Regions from separate parts of the Paenibacillus sp. JT22N12 genome, predicted to be linked through region 2. Evidence: riboswitches for the same ligand, from Rfam matches in the RefSeq annotation. Region 2 holds a riboswitch; the other holds the start of a gene.
What was found. A riboswitch is a leader RNA that binds a small molecule or an ion and turns the genes downstream of it on or off. The one in region 2 is predicted to bind ZMP and ZTP.
Positions count from the first base shown of each region.

Region 1: it holds a riboswitch for ZMP and ZTP, as region 2 does, so the genes downstream of both, AC0YOA_RS20305 (bifunctional 5,10-methylenetetrahydrofolate dehydrogenase/5,10-methenyltetrahydrofolate cyclohydrolase) here and rpiB (ribose 5-phosphate isomerase B) in region 2, are expected to answer to the same signal.

Region 1 covers NZ_JBWDNU010000005.1:221,930-227,325, forward strand. The annotation lists gene AC0YOA_RS20285 (ABC transporter permease) at 1-441, shown strand, start outside; gene AC0YOA_RS20290 (ABC transporter permease) at 438-1,229, shown strand; gene AC0YOA_RS20295 (ABC transporter ATP-binding protein) at 1,278-2,300, shown strand; gene AC0YOA_RS20300 (cyclodeaminase/cyclohydrolase family protein) at 2,517-3,143, opposite strand; gene AC0YOA_RS20305 (bifunctional 5,10-methylenetetrahydrofolate dehydrogenase/5,10-methenyltetrahydrofolate cyclohydrolase) at 3,140-4,006, opposite strand; ZMP/ZTP riboswitch at 4,089-4,228, opposite strand; gene AC0YOA_RS20310 (MarR family winged helix-turn-helix transcriptional regulator) at 4,407-4,850, shown strand; gene AC0YOA_RS20315 (pirin family protein) at 5,071-5,396, shown strand, end outside.
Region 2 covers NZ_JBWDNU010000007.1:171,567-176,962, forward strand. The annotation lists gene AC0YOA_RS24140 (serine hydroxymethyltransferase) at 1-981, opposite strand, end outside; gene AC0YOA_RS24145 (TIGR01440 family protein) at 1,152-1,799, opposite strand; gene rpiB (ribose 5-phosphate isomerase B) at 1,907-2,374, opposite strand; ZMP/ZTP riboswitch at 2,506-2,588, opposite strand; gene AC0YOA_RS24155 (low molecular weight protein arginine phosphatase) at 2,675-3,256, opposite strand; gene AC0YOA_RS24160 (manganese efflux pump MntP) at 3,286-3,846, opposite strand; gene AC0YOA_RS24165 (L-threonylcarbamoyladenylate synthase) at 3,934-5,052, opposite strand; gene AC0YOA_RS24170 (MDR family MFS transporter) at 5,307-5,396, shown strand, end outside.

The sequences.
Region 1 (5,396 bases), on a different contig from region 2:
CAGTTTGTCTACAAGTTTCTCCCGATTTACACGCTGTACCTCTTCGTCCTTCCGCTTCATGTCCCTTCATCCCTGCTTACATTCATCTGGACCGCTGTCGCTTTGATGCTCGCCGCCTATATTTCCATCTGCATCAATTTCCTGATTGGAGCCCTGGCGCTCTGGACGACCGAATCACGCTGGCTGTACTGGGTGAATTACGCCTTCAGTATGCTGCTGTCCGGCTTCCTCATTCCCATTGAGTGGCTGCCGAACTGGCTCGAGCTGATCAGCCGGGCTTCGTTCTACCCGTTCCTGCATTACGTGCCGACCCGGATTTATCTGGGCATGGACGGCCCCGTCCCGCTGCTCGGCTCTCTTGGCTGGGGCGCCGGACTCACCGGCATCTGCCTGATGATTGCCCGGACGATGCGGCGCAAAGTGGAGGTGCAGGGCGGATGAAATGGCTTCGCATGTACCATCTGCTGGTAGTCGCCAGCCTTCGCAGCCGTATGCAGTACAAATTCAATTTCTGGTTCTCTTCCCTGATGGCTGCCCTGATCAATGTCGTGGAATTCGCCATGCTGGCTATTATTCTGCTGAAATTCGGCCATATTAAAGGCTGGTCTCTGGCAGAAGCCGGCTATCTGTATGCCATCCTGACTCTGTCCAAAGCGATATACCGGACGGTAGCCTCTGATGTGCATCATCTGGAAAAATATTTGCTCAGCGGCGACCTGGACAGTCTGCTGCTGCGGCCGGTCCCCGTGCTGCTCGGACTGATGTCGTTCAATGTATCCTTCCGGATCGGGGAGATCATTCAAGGCGCTGCCGTGCTTGCTGTCAGCATGCAGGCTTTATTTGCCGCCGGGCAAATCTCCTGGGCCTCTATCCCGCTGACGCTGCTGGTTATCCTCTCAGGCGCTTTGCTATTATTCGGAATCGGACTGCTTACGGCTACAGCCGGCTTCTGGATTACGAGGATTGAAGAGCTTCAGAATATTACGGAGGACGCAGCGCGGACAGCCGTCCAGTATCCGGTTTCGATTTATCCCAAGTGGATGCAGGTCATGCTGCTCAGCGTTATTCCGGTCGCATTCGCCAATTATGTCCCCTCATTGTATATTCTGCGCGAGGAAGGCGGAGTCTGGCTGCTGTTGTCCGCATTCGCGGCGGCTGTGCTGGTATTTGCCGCAGGACTGTTTATGTGGCGGGTCGGTTTATCCCGTTATCAGAGTACAGGCAGCTAAACAAGCATCTCTATTCGTATATTCTCAAATAGGAGGACCAGCGCTCATATGATAACGGTCGAGCACTTATCCAAGGAATTCAAATCAGCCGTCCCCAAGGAGGGGCGGTTCAGCGGGCTGCGCACCATGTTCTCAAGGGATTATAAGGTGAAGGAAGCCGTCCGTGATATCAGCTTTACGATTAATCAGGGGGAATTCGTCGGGTATATCGGGCCTAACGGAGCGGGAAAATCAACAACGATCAAGATGCTATCCGGCATTCTTCATCCCTCAGCGGGCGAAGTGCGGATTGCCGGCATGAGCCCCCACCGCGAGCGGCGCACCGTCGCGCGCAGACTTGGCGTGCTGTTCGGTCAACGGACACAGTTGTGGTGGGACTTGCCGGTGCGGGATTCCTTCGACATTTTGGCCGCCATGTACGGTGTGCCCGATGAAGTGAAATCGCGGCGCCTTGGCGAGCTGAGCGAACTGCTGACTCTTGCCCCGTTCATGGAGACGCCAGTGCGCAAGCTGTCACTCGGACAAAGAATGCGCGCCGACATCGCGGCGGCGCTGCTCCACGATCCGGACATTCTGTTTCTCGATGAGCCGACCATTGGACTTGATGTAATCGCCAAACGGAGCATCCGCGAATTTTTGCATTCCATCAACCGCGAGCTCGGCAAGACGATCCTGCTCACGACTCATGATATGGACGATATTGAACAGCTGTGCAGCCGCGTCATTGTGATCAATGACGGCCGTCTCGGATTTGACGGGACAACCGACGGGCTGAGGCGGAGGATCGGCTTGCCGACCATCATTCGGGTAACCTATCTCAGCATGGCTTCTCCGCTGATAGACGGCCAGTTTAATCCGGCCGACTGGCCGGGAAGCGCCGCTGAGGAACCGCAGGATCACCGTTGGCCCCTGCGTCTTACGGGAAGCGACGGTCATACGCTTACCGTGGAGTGCAACCGCGATCAGCTCAGCGCCATGGAGGCGCTGCGGATGCTGGAGCAGCTGGGCGAGATCGAAGATGTTCATATGGAGGAGCCCGACTTTGAAGAAATCGTTCACCGGGTCTACTAAGTCCTGATTGTGTTAAAGACCTGATCAGGATAAATCAGGTCTTTATTTACAAACGCCCCACTCCATGCGCGCAGCCCGTCAGAGTCAGTTGGTATTGGCCAGTCCGTTGGCATTAGCCAGTTAGTTGGCGTTGGCCAATCAGTTGGTATCGGCCAGTCCGTACGCCACTTGGAGTATGGGCCTAAGTTTATCTTGTCTCAAATGAAAAGGAGCAGCTTACAATCGAGATCTGACTGTCGTCAGGATCTCTGCCTTCAGCTTGGCACCCGCAAGCTCAAGCGCTTCACCCTGTTCACGAATGCGTTCTGCGGCTGCCAGGTCTTGAATGGAGCTCAAATTAATTTCCACCGTGAGCCAAGCCGATTGGATCGCCGCTTCGAGCATCAGGGCGGCGATTCCCCAATCGGAGATGACATTGCGGTTCACTTTCATAACCGCATCATGCAGCAGCAGCAGCAGCTCATGGCACAGCACCATTAAGCCTAATGGCACCTCGGCAGCGCGGACAGCAGCTCCGCTGAGGGCCTTTTTGCGCAGCTCCCGCCCTTCTTCAGTTGTCCTTGGCAGAGCCAGAACACGCATAAATTCCCCGAAGCTCTCTATATCCTCCAGCATGACCGCCTCGCATGCCGATACAGCCCCCGTCATTTGTCCGGTGATGAAATTCATATCCGCCTGCACATCTTCATACTTGTTTCCTGTCGTCAGCCGGGTTACCATCGAGCCCATGGATGCGCCAAGTGCCGCGGCGAGGGCAGCCACGCTTCCTCCTCCTGGAGTAGGAGAAGCGGAGCCCGCTTTCTCCAAAAAAGCATGGATCGATTGCTTCCATGAATCGCTCATATGTGCAGCCTCCCCGCATCCTGCTGCAGCTTTAATGCATGCAGGACATTCTCGAATAGTATCGTTGTGGTCAATGTGCCCACACCCCCAGGGACCGGTGAAGAAGCCGCTACAAAATCGGCCGTTTCCGGAGCGGCATCACCGGCAATTCCACTGCCATCTTGACTGACATTGATGCCTGCGTCAATGAGAGTCAGCCCGGTATGAACCATCTCCGGGGTAATCAGGTTCAATCGGCCCGCAGCCGTGACCAGCACGTCCGCAGCCTTGATCATTCGAGCCAGATCAGCCGTACGGGAATGGCACACGGTCACAGTTGCGTTCAGGTGCAGCAGCATTTGCGTCAGAGGCCGGCCTACCGTCTCCCCCCTGCCGACAACGACAACATGCTTGCCGCTTAGCGGGATTCCCGCAGCCTCAATCAATCGGATGCAGGACTGCGGGGTAGCCGGCCGCAGACCGGGTTCATTCATCATGCAGGCCAGCTTATTGGCCGGGGTAATACCGTCAATATCCTTCAGCGGATCCAGCGCAGCCGCAAGCCGGCTGGAATCCAATCCCGCTGGCAGCGGAAGCTCGATCAGGATGCCATGAATTCTGTCATCCCCATTCAACCGCTGAATCTCCCGGAGCAATTCAGCCTCCTTGACGTTCTGCTCGAAAGTCAGAAGCTCGAAGCCGATCCCCAGCTTCCCGGCAAGCCGCCCCTTGGCGTTGGCATAGGCTGCCGAGGCCGGGTCTCCATTTACCATCAGGACCGCAATTGCCGGTGCAATCCCTGTTTCCTTCCATTCCTGAACCTGTGTCTTGATGAGCCCGCCTGCCTCATCAGCGAGCGGTTTTGCCTTCAACAGCTTGGCCATGATCGAATGCCTCCCTCATGCAATAGGTAAACAAAAAAAAGCATCTGAAAGGACCCGTGCTCTTAAGCACATCTTCCTTCAAATACTTTGCCCAGGCGTACGGCTATGACAGAGCGGCCGCTGCACCCCAATTAACTGATAGCGGAGGTCAGCATGGATACGCTCATTCAGTCGCTTGCTTCCTCGTGGTTAATCCACGCTGCGCCAGTTGCACGCGACCCTTATTCCAATGCTGTCATTATAGCAGAAACGAGGTCCAGAAGAAACGGCTACTGACGTCCTCTGGAGGATATATTGGAATTCCCCAGACTGTAACAAAATGCAGCCGCTTGACAACGTCGTCAAATTGATTTATCTTTAAATTAAGATATTTAATATAAAAGAAAATGAGGTGAGCAGCGTGAGTCAACCTCCGGATACTTCTTTACAGCTATTCGTTACTTTATCACGGGCGAATCAATGGGTTAGCGCGCATATACAGCAGGATATTCGCAAATACGGGTTGAACCCCACTGAATTTGGTGTACTGGAGCTGCTGTATCATAAGGGAGAGCAGCCTCTGCAGCAGATTGGCGAGAAAATATTGATGACAAGCGGCAATATTACCTACGTCATCGACAAGCTGACGGCTAAAGGATTAGCGCGGCGCAAGGCATGTCCTACGGACAGGAGAGTAATTTTCGCAGAGCTTACGGAGCAGGGGACCGAGCTGCTTGAGCGGATTTTTCCAGAGCATACCGTGGCGATTCAGAAGGCGGTAGCCGGTCTCACGGCTGAAGAGCAGACACAGGCCATTCAACTGCTTAAGAAGCTGGGCCTTGCAGCCCAGGCAAGCTTCATCTAGTTAGCTGCTTGCATTCAGAGCTACAGTGAAGCTGCGCACGCGGAACCGTCTTCAGATATTCGAGGGGGATGAGAGTGTTCACCGCTTGTCACTTGTCTAAAAATCCGTTGCAGACTGTTTCCGTCTGATACGCGGTATGATAACCGGCTTTTTGAGACGATCAATTGTCATATTGAGGCTATACCCTAATTATATAAAACCAATAATGGAGGTCATTTCTATGCAAACCTTAATATACGGTCCAACTTTACAAGGCAGAGGCGCATTTGACGGCGGCAAAATTACAGAGCAGAAACCAATCGGCTTTACCGGGGACGGCTCGGTGCTGCGCAGGCTCGGCCCTTTGTTCTACTGGGCTTGGGCGCATTCGGCCGAAGGCGGGCACATTCCGCTGCATCCCCATCAAGCCTTTGAAATTATGACCTATGTAGTCAACGGCCAAGCCGAGCATGGCGATACTCTGGGCACCAAAAGCACTGTAGGGCCCGGCGGCGTCCAAATCATGCAGACCGGCTCCGGCGTCAGCCACCAGGAGCGTTTTGTTGG
Region 2 (5,396 bases):
CGCATCCTTGCCGGTAATGTTCAGACTGCGCAGATCAATCAGCATCAGGTGATTGTCTGTTCCGCCGGATACGATATTAATGCCTTGGGCCATCAACGATTCAGACAGCGCCTTGGCGTTATCGACGACGTTTTTAGCGTAGACTTTGAATGATGGATCCAGCGCTTCGCCGAAAGCAACCGCTTTGGCAGCAATAATATGCATCAAAGGTCCGCCCTGGGAACCAGGGAATACGGCTTTATCGATCGCTTGCGCCCATGGCTGACGGCACATAATCAAGCCGCCGCGGGGTCCGCGAAGCGTTTTATGCGTCGTGGTGGTAACGAAATGGGCGTGCGGCACCGGGCTTGGATGCAGACCGGCTGCAACCAGACCGGCAATATGCGCCATATCGACGAACAGCAGTGCGCCGACATCATTTGCGATTTTGCCCAGTGCTTCAAAGTCAATGATACGCGGGTAAGCCGAGGCGCCTGCTACGATCATCTTTGGACGGTGCTTGAACGCAAGCTTCCGGACTTCTTCATAATCGATGGTGAATGTATTCTCATTGACGCCGTAAGAGACGAAATTATACAAAATACCGGATGCGTTAACCGGGCTGCCGTGCGTCAAATGCCCGCCATGCGCCAGATTCATGCCAAGCACGGTATCGCCCGCATTCAACGCTGCAAGATAAACCGCCATATTCGCCTGGGCTCCGGAATGAGGCTGTACGTTGACATGCTCTGCGCCGAAAAGCTCCTTGGCACGGTCGCGGGCAATGTTCTCGGCGATATCCACATGCTCGCAGCCGCCGTAGTAGCGTTTGCCCGGGTAGCCTTCGGCGTATTTGTTCGTCAATACGGTTCCCATGGCTTCCAGCACAGCTTCGGAGACAATGTTCTCGGATGCGATAAGCTCAATGTTGTCGCGCTGACGCTGCAGCTCAAGTCCGAGTGCTTTTACCAATTCAGGGTCTTGTTTGCGTAAATGTTCCATTGTTTTGTTTATCCTCCTTAAATGTAACGCCTTCTATAACAGTCCCTTGCATTGCGCTGACTGGCCTTTGCAGCTTCTTGAGCAGCCATGGGTCAGAAACAATTCGCAAAACATGTTTATTGGCGGTTGTTAATTAACGCGGTATGTGGTCAAACGCCGAATCAACTTCTCTAGTCGCATATGCCGCCCGGAGACTCAGGGCCACCTGGGGATGTATCAGTAAAGGCTTCAGCAGCTGAACTGCCCGGAATGCCGGCCTCTTCCTCCGTATATACAGCGCGAATGCCGCCGATCAGCTTTGGACGCGTATAAGCCATTGTCAGATGCGCTTCTCCAATGGAACGGATTGTCGGCCTGACGGGAACAGCAACACGCCGCAGATGCATGCCGATGAACGTATCGCCAATATCCAGTCCGGCATGCGCCTGCACCGACTCCGTCAGACAGGGATCGGACAGCTGCCGGTAGGCGTAGGAAGCCATCGAACCGCCGGCTTTCGGTACGGGAATGGCTCCTACAATCTCCAGTCCATACCGCTCTGCGATATCCCTCTCCATCACAAGCGCCCGATTCAAATGCTCGCAGCACTGATAGACGGGGTGAAAGCCGATGTCACGGCGGGCCGCCTCGACGCCTTCGAAAACCGCTTTGGCTGTCTCCAGCGTGCCTGATGTGCCAATCCGCTGACCGATGATTTCGCTTGTGCTTGCGCCAATTACCAGAAGCTGTCCGCTTCGAAGCTGAGCGGCATGCGCCAGCTCACGGACAACAGCTTCAACATCACCTGCAATCGTATCCAGCTTCAGTTCCCGGTTCATCACCTGACACTCCTTCGATTCGGATCTTCCGCTTGCTGCTAAGTATGGTGCTTCCCTCTGAAAAACAATCCCGGAACGGCAGCTTGCGCCGGTTGGCAAAAACGGATTCAAATAACGGTTGAGGGAGAAGACGCATTTTCTTCAAGCTTCATGACCTTGCCGATCCTGCCAACATGACGCTGCTCCCCCGAGAACGGGGTTTCCAGCCAGATTCGGACGATCTCCTGGGCAAGCCCAGGTCCGATGACGCGTTCTCCCATCGCCAGCACATTCGTATCATTATGCTCACGGGTTGCCTTGGCCGAGAAGGTATCGTGCACAAGTGCGCACCGGATGCCGGCCGTTTTGTTGGCCGCAATTGACATGCCGATTCCTGTGCCGCAGACAAGAATTCCGCGTTCCGCCTTCCCGCTTGTTACTCTTTCGCAGACAGGAAGCGCATAATCAGGGTAGTCCACGGATTGCTCGCAATCGCAGCCGACATCTTCGATTTCATGACCGAGCGACCGGATGAAGGTAGCGAGCTCCTCCTTGAGGCGGTAACCGCCGTGATCGGCGCCAATGGCGATTTTCATAACATATAATCCTCCCGGTTTGACCGCCTTGGATGGCGAAAAATGTCGATGAATCATGTTACTAGTATACCTGAAATCATGCTGAAATCGCCTGGAAGACGAAAAAAGAGCATGACATGCTTTCGCACGCTGCTCTTTGCCCAGGCGACCGGCCGTATGATCTGATGCTCCACCATGGTTTGATCCACTTTAGTCGCCAGTTACATCAGAAACCGTCTTAGTTGTTTTTATCATAACGTATTGCCTGTTTAAAATCAATCATCGGCGTCAGGGGCTGATGCGGATATTTTGTAAACGACCTTATCGGGAAGGGCCAAGCTTATCCAGCAGCTTCCTCAATGCATCCTCGATCTCGTCGGCGCTGCGCTTATACATCTCCATCGACCCGCCAAAGGGGTCGGCTATGTCAAAATCGGGAATCCGCTTCTCAAGCTCAAGCAGGCGGTCGCGCTCGGCACTGGTCATCTGTTGGCCAAGCGCCTGCTTCATCTGCCATTCCGTGTAAAGCCCCTCCAGCTCCGAAATATCGGCCAGCACCTTCTCGTCGCAGCCGACGAATTCCTTGAGCGTGTAAGTTTTATCCACCGCTTGCGGGAAGCGCTGCAGCAAATTGCGTTTATGGCTTGTCGTCATGGTCAAAATCAGATCCGCCCAAACGACTGAACCGCCATCAAGCGCTTTGGAGCCGCCAGTACATGAAACCTCCCTTTGACGCAGCACGCCTACAGCATTCGAAGAAACAGGAAGTCCATCCACCGTGGACACACCTGCCGAGCGTACCTCCAGCTGCCTGCCCTGCTTTCTCGCAAGCTCCTTAAGAATGGCCTCCGCCATCGGGGAACGGCATGTATTGCCGGTGCAAACGAACAAAATCCGTTTCATAGCACTCGCACTCCTTTTCCTCAATTTATTCAAAATAAAACAAGCAGCCCGAACGTGAACAAAATAACGCCGCCCAGCGCTTCCCCGTACTCGCCCATGCTTGAACTGACCCGCCGTCCGATGAGCAGTCCAACCGTGGACATGATTCCGCCGAAGAAGCCGAACAGAAGCACCGTGACCAGCACATCCGCCGCAAACATGCCCAGTGAAATGCCTACGGAAAATGAATCAATGCTCACGCTGAGCGCAAACAGCAGCATCCCCCAAACCGTGCTGTGATCAAGGGATTCCACGGATTCGCCCCGCAGGGAGCTGTAAATCATGTGGCCGCCCAAGAGCAGCAGCAGCACACCGGCGGCGGATGAAGCCACATCTCCGAGCAGGGAGCTGACGTATTTACCGGTAAGCATGCCCATAAGAGGCATTATTATATGAAACAGCGCGATAACCGCACTTAATTTAAGAATATCAACAAGCCGAATACCCTTCATTCCTATACCGACCCCGAGTGAAAAAGCGTCCATCCCAAGAGCTATCGCCATAAGTAACAGCGTCAGCAGTTGTCCGGCATGCATACCCGCTTCGACCATTCTTTTTCCCCCTTGTCCGCATTCTTTTCCAGCATATGCGGACAAGGGGTTAAACATGACCTGTAAAAGCGCAGCCCGGGAAGGGCGTTATACGCGGATGATCTGCTGGGCTGCCGCTTTGGCAAGCCGGTTCATCAAGGCATGCCCGATGCCGGCCTCCGGACAAGTCTCCGCCCAAATTCGGCTCACGCCGAGATCATCAAATGAACGCAGGGCGGCATATAAGCCCTGAGCCGCCCGCTCCAGATTGCCGAGGCTGCCGATGACCAATACATGATCGGCATCAAATCGGTCGGCATGCTCATGGAACGCGAGCACACCCGTACGTTCACCTTCCGCCCGGGCATTCCGGCTCTGCTTGCCGATATAAGCGGCAACTTCGTCGATGCCGCCCTGAACCAGCTGCATGACTCCCCTGGGCGCATAATGGGCATACTTCATTCCTGGGGATCTCGGAGCGATGCCGGCTGCCGGGTGTTCATGCGCTCCCAATTCAACGGAACCCGGGGTGCGTTCCTGTCCATTATCATGAGGGGCGGCAGCTATATCATATTCGACCTGCGCCCCCGCTGCGCGCAGCGATTCAGCTGTTATCCCGCCTGGTCGCAGAATCCGTACAATGCCGCCTGCTTCAACCTCAACAACTGTCGACTCCAGTCCCACGCCGGCCGAACCTCCGTCAATAACGGCATCAATCCGTCCGTTCAGATCATCCAGAACATGCGCCGCTTCTGTCGGACTGGGGCGGCCCGAGCTGTTGGCGCTGGGCGCCGCAACCGGACACCCGGCAGCCGTGATCAACGCCAGTGCCACGGGATGCGCAGGCATCCTGACGGCAACGGTGTCCAGCCCTGCCGTGACATGCTCCGATACGGAGGCCCTCTTCAGGGGCAGAACAATCGTAAGCGGCCCCGGCCAGAAGCGGTCCATCAGAAGCTGAACCAGCTCCCCGCAGGGAGCGGTAAACGAATCAAGCTGCGCAGAGTCCGAAATATGCACAATGAGCGGATTGTCCGAAGGTCTTCCTTTGGCCTCAAAAATTCTGCTTACTGCATCGTGATCCAATGCGTTGGCTCCGAGCCCGTACACCGTTTCAGTGGGAAATGCCACCGTTCCTCCCTGACGGAGAGTACGTGCGGCTTCTCTGATGATCTTATCGTCGGGGCTTGCGGGATCGACTTGATACACCTTGGTTTTGCTCGTCATTATGCAACCAATCCTTAGACGTCAATTAATCATTTTTATTTCTTTCATTATATCATACATGGCAAGTCTCACATCCTCTCCGATATCCGGAGTACTATGGAATCTTTTCTGACATCTATTAGGAAGCTATCCGGAAAATCATGTAATTTCCTTTGACTTTTAACCTTTTGCGGATGTATGATAACTACGATTATTTATATATAAATTCAGATATATCAGCTTCGCATTTTTACATGCGCAATGGAGGATTACAGATGCAGACAGAAGAAGCCAAGCAGGTCCGTTTCCTGCCCATTATGATTGCCATTTTCTTCGGCAGTTTTATTTCTACGCTCAGTGTCAGT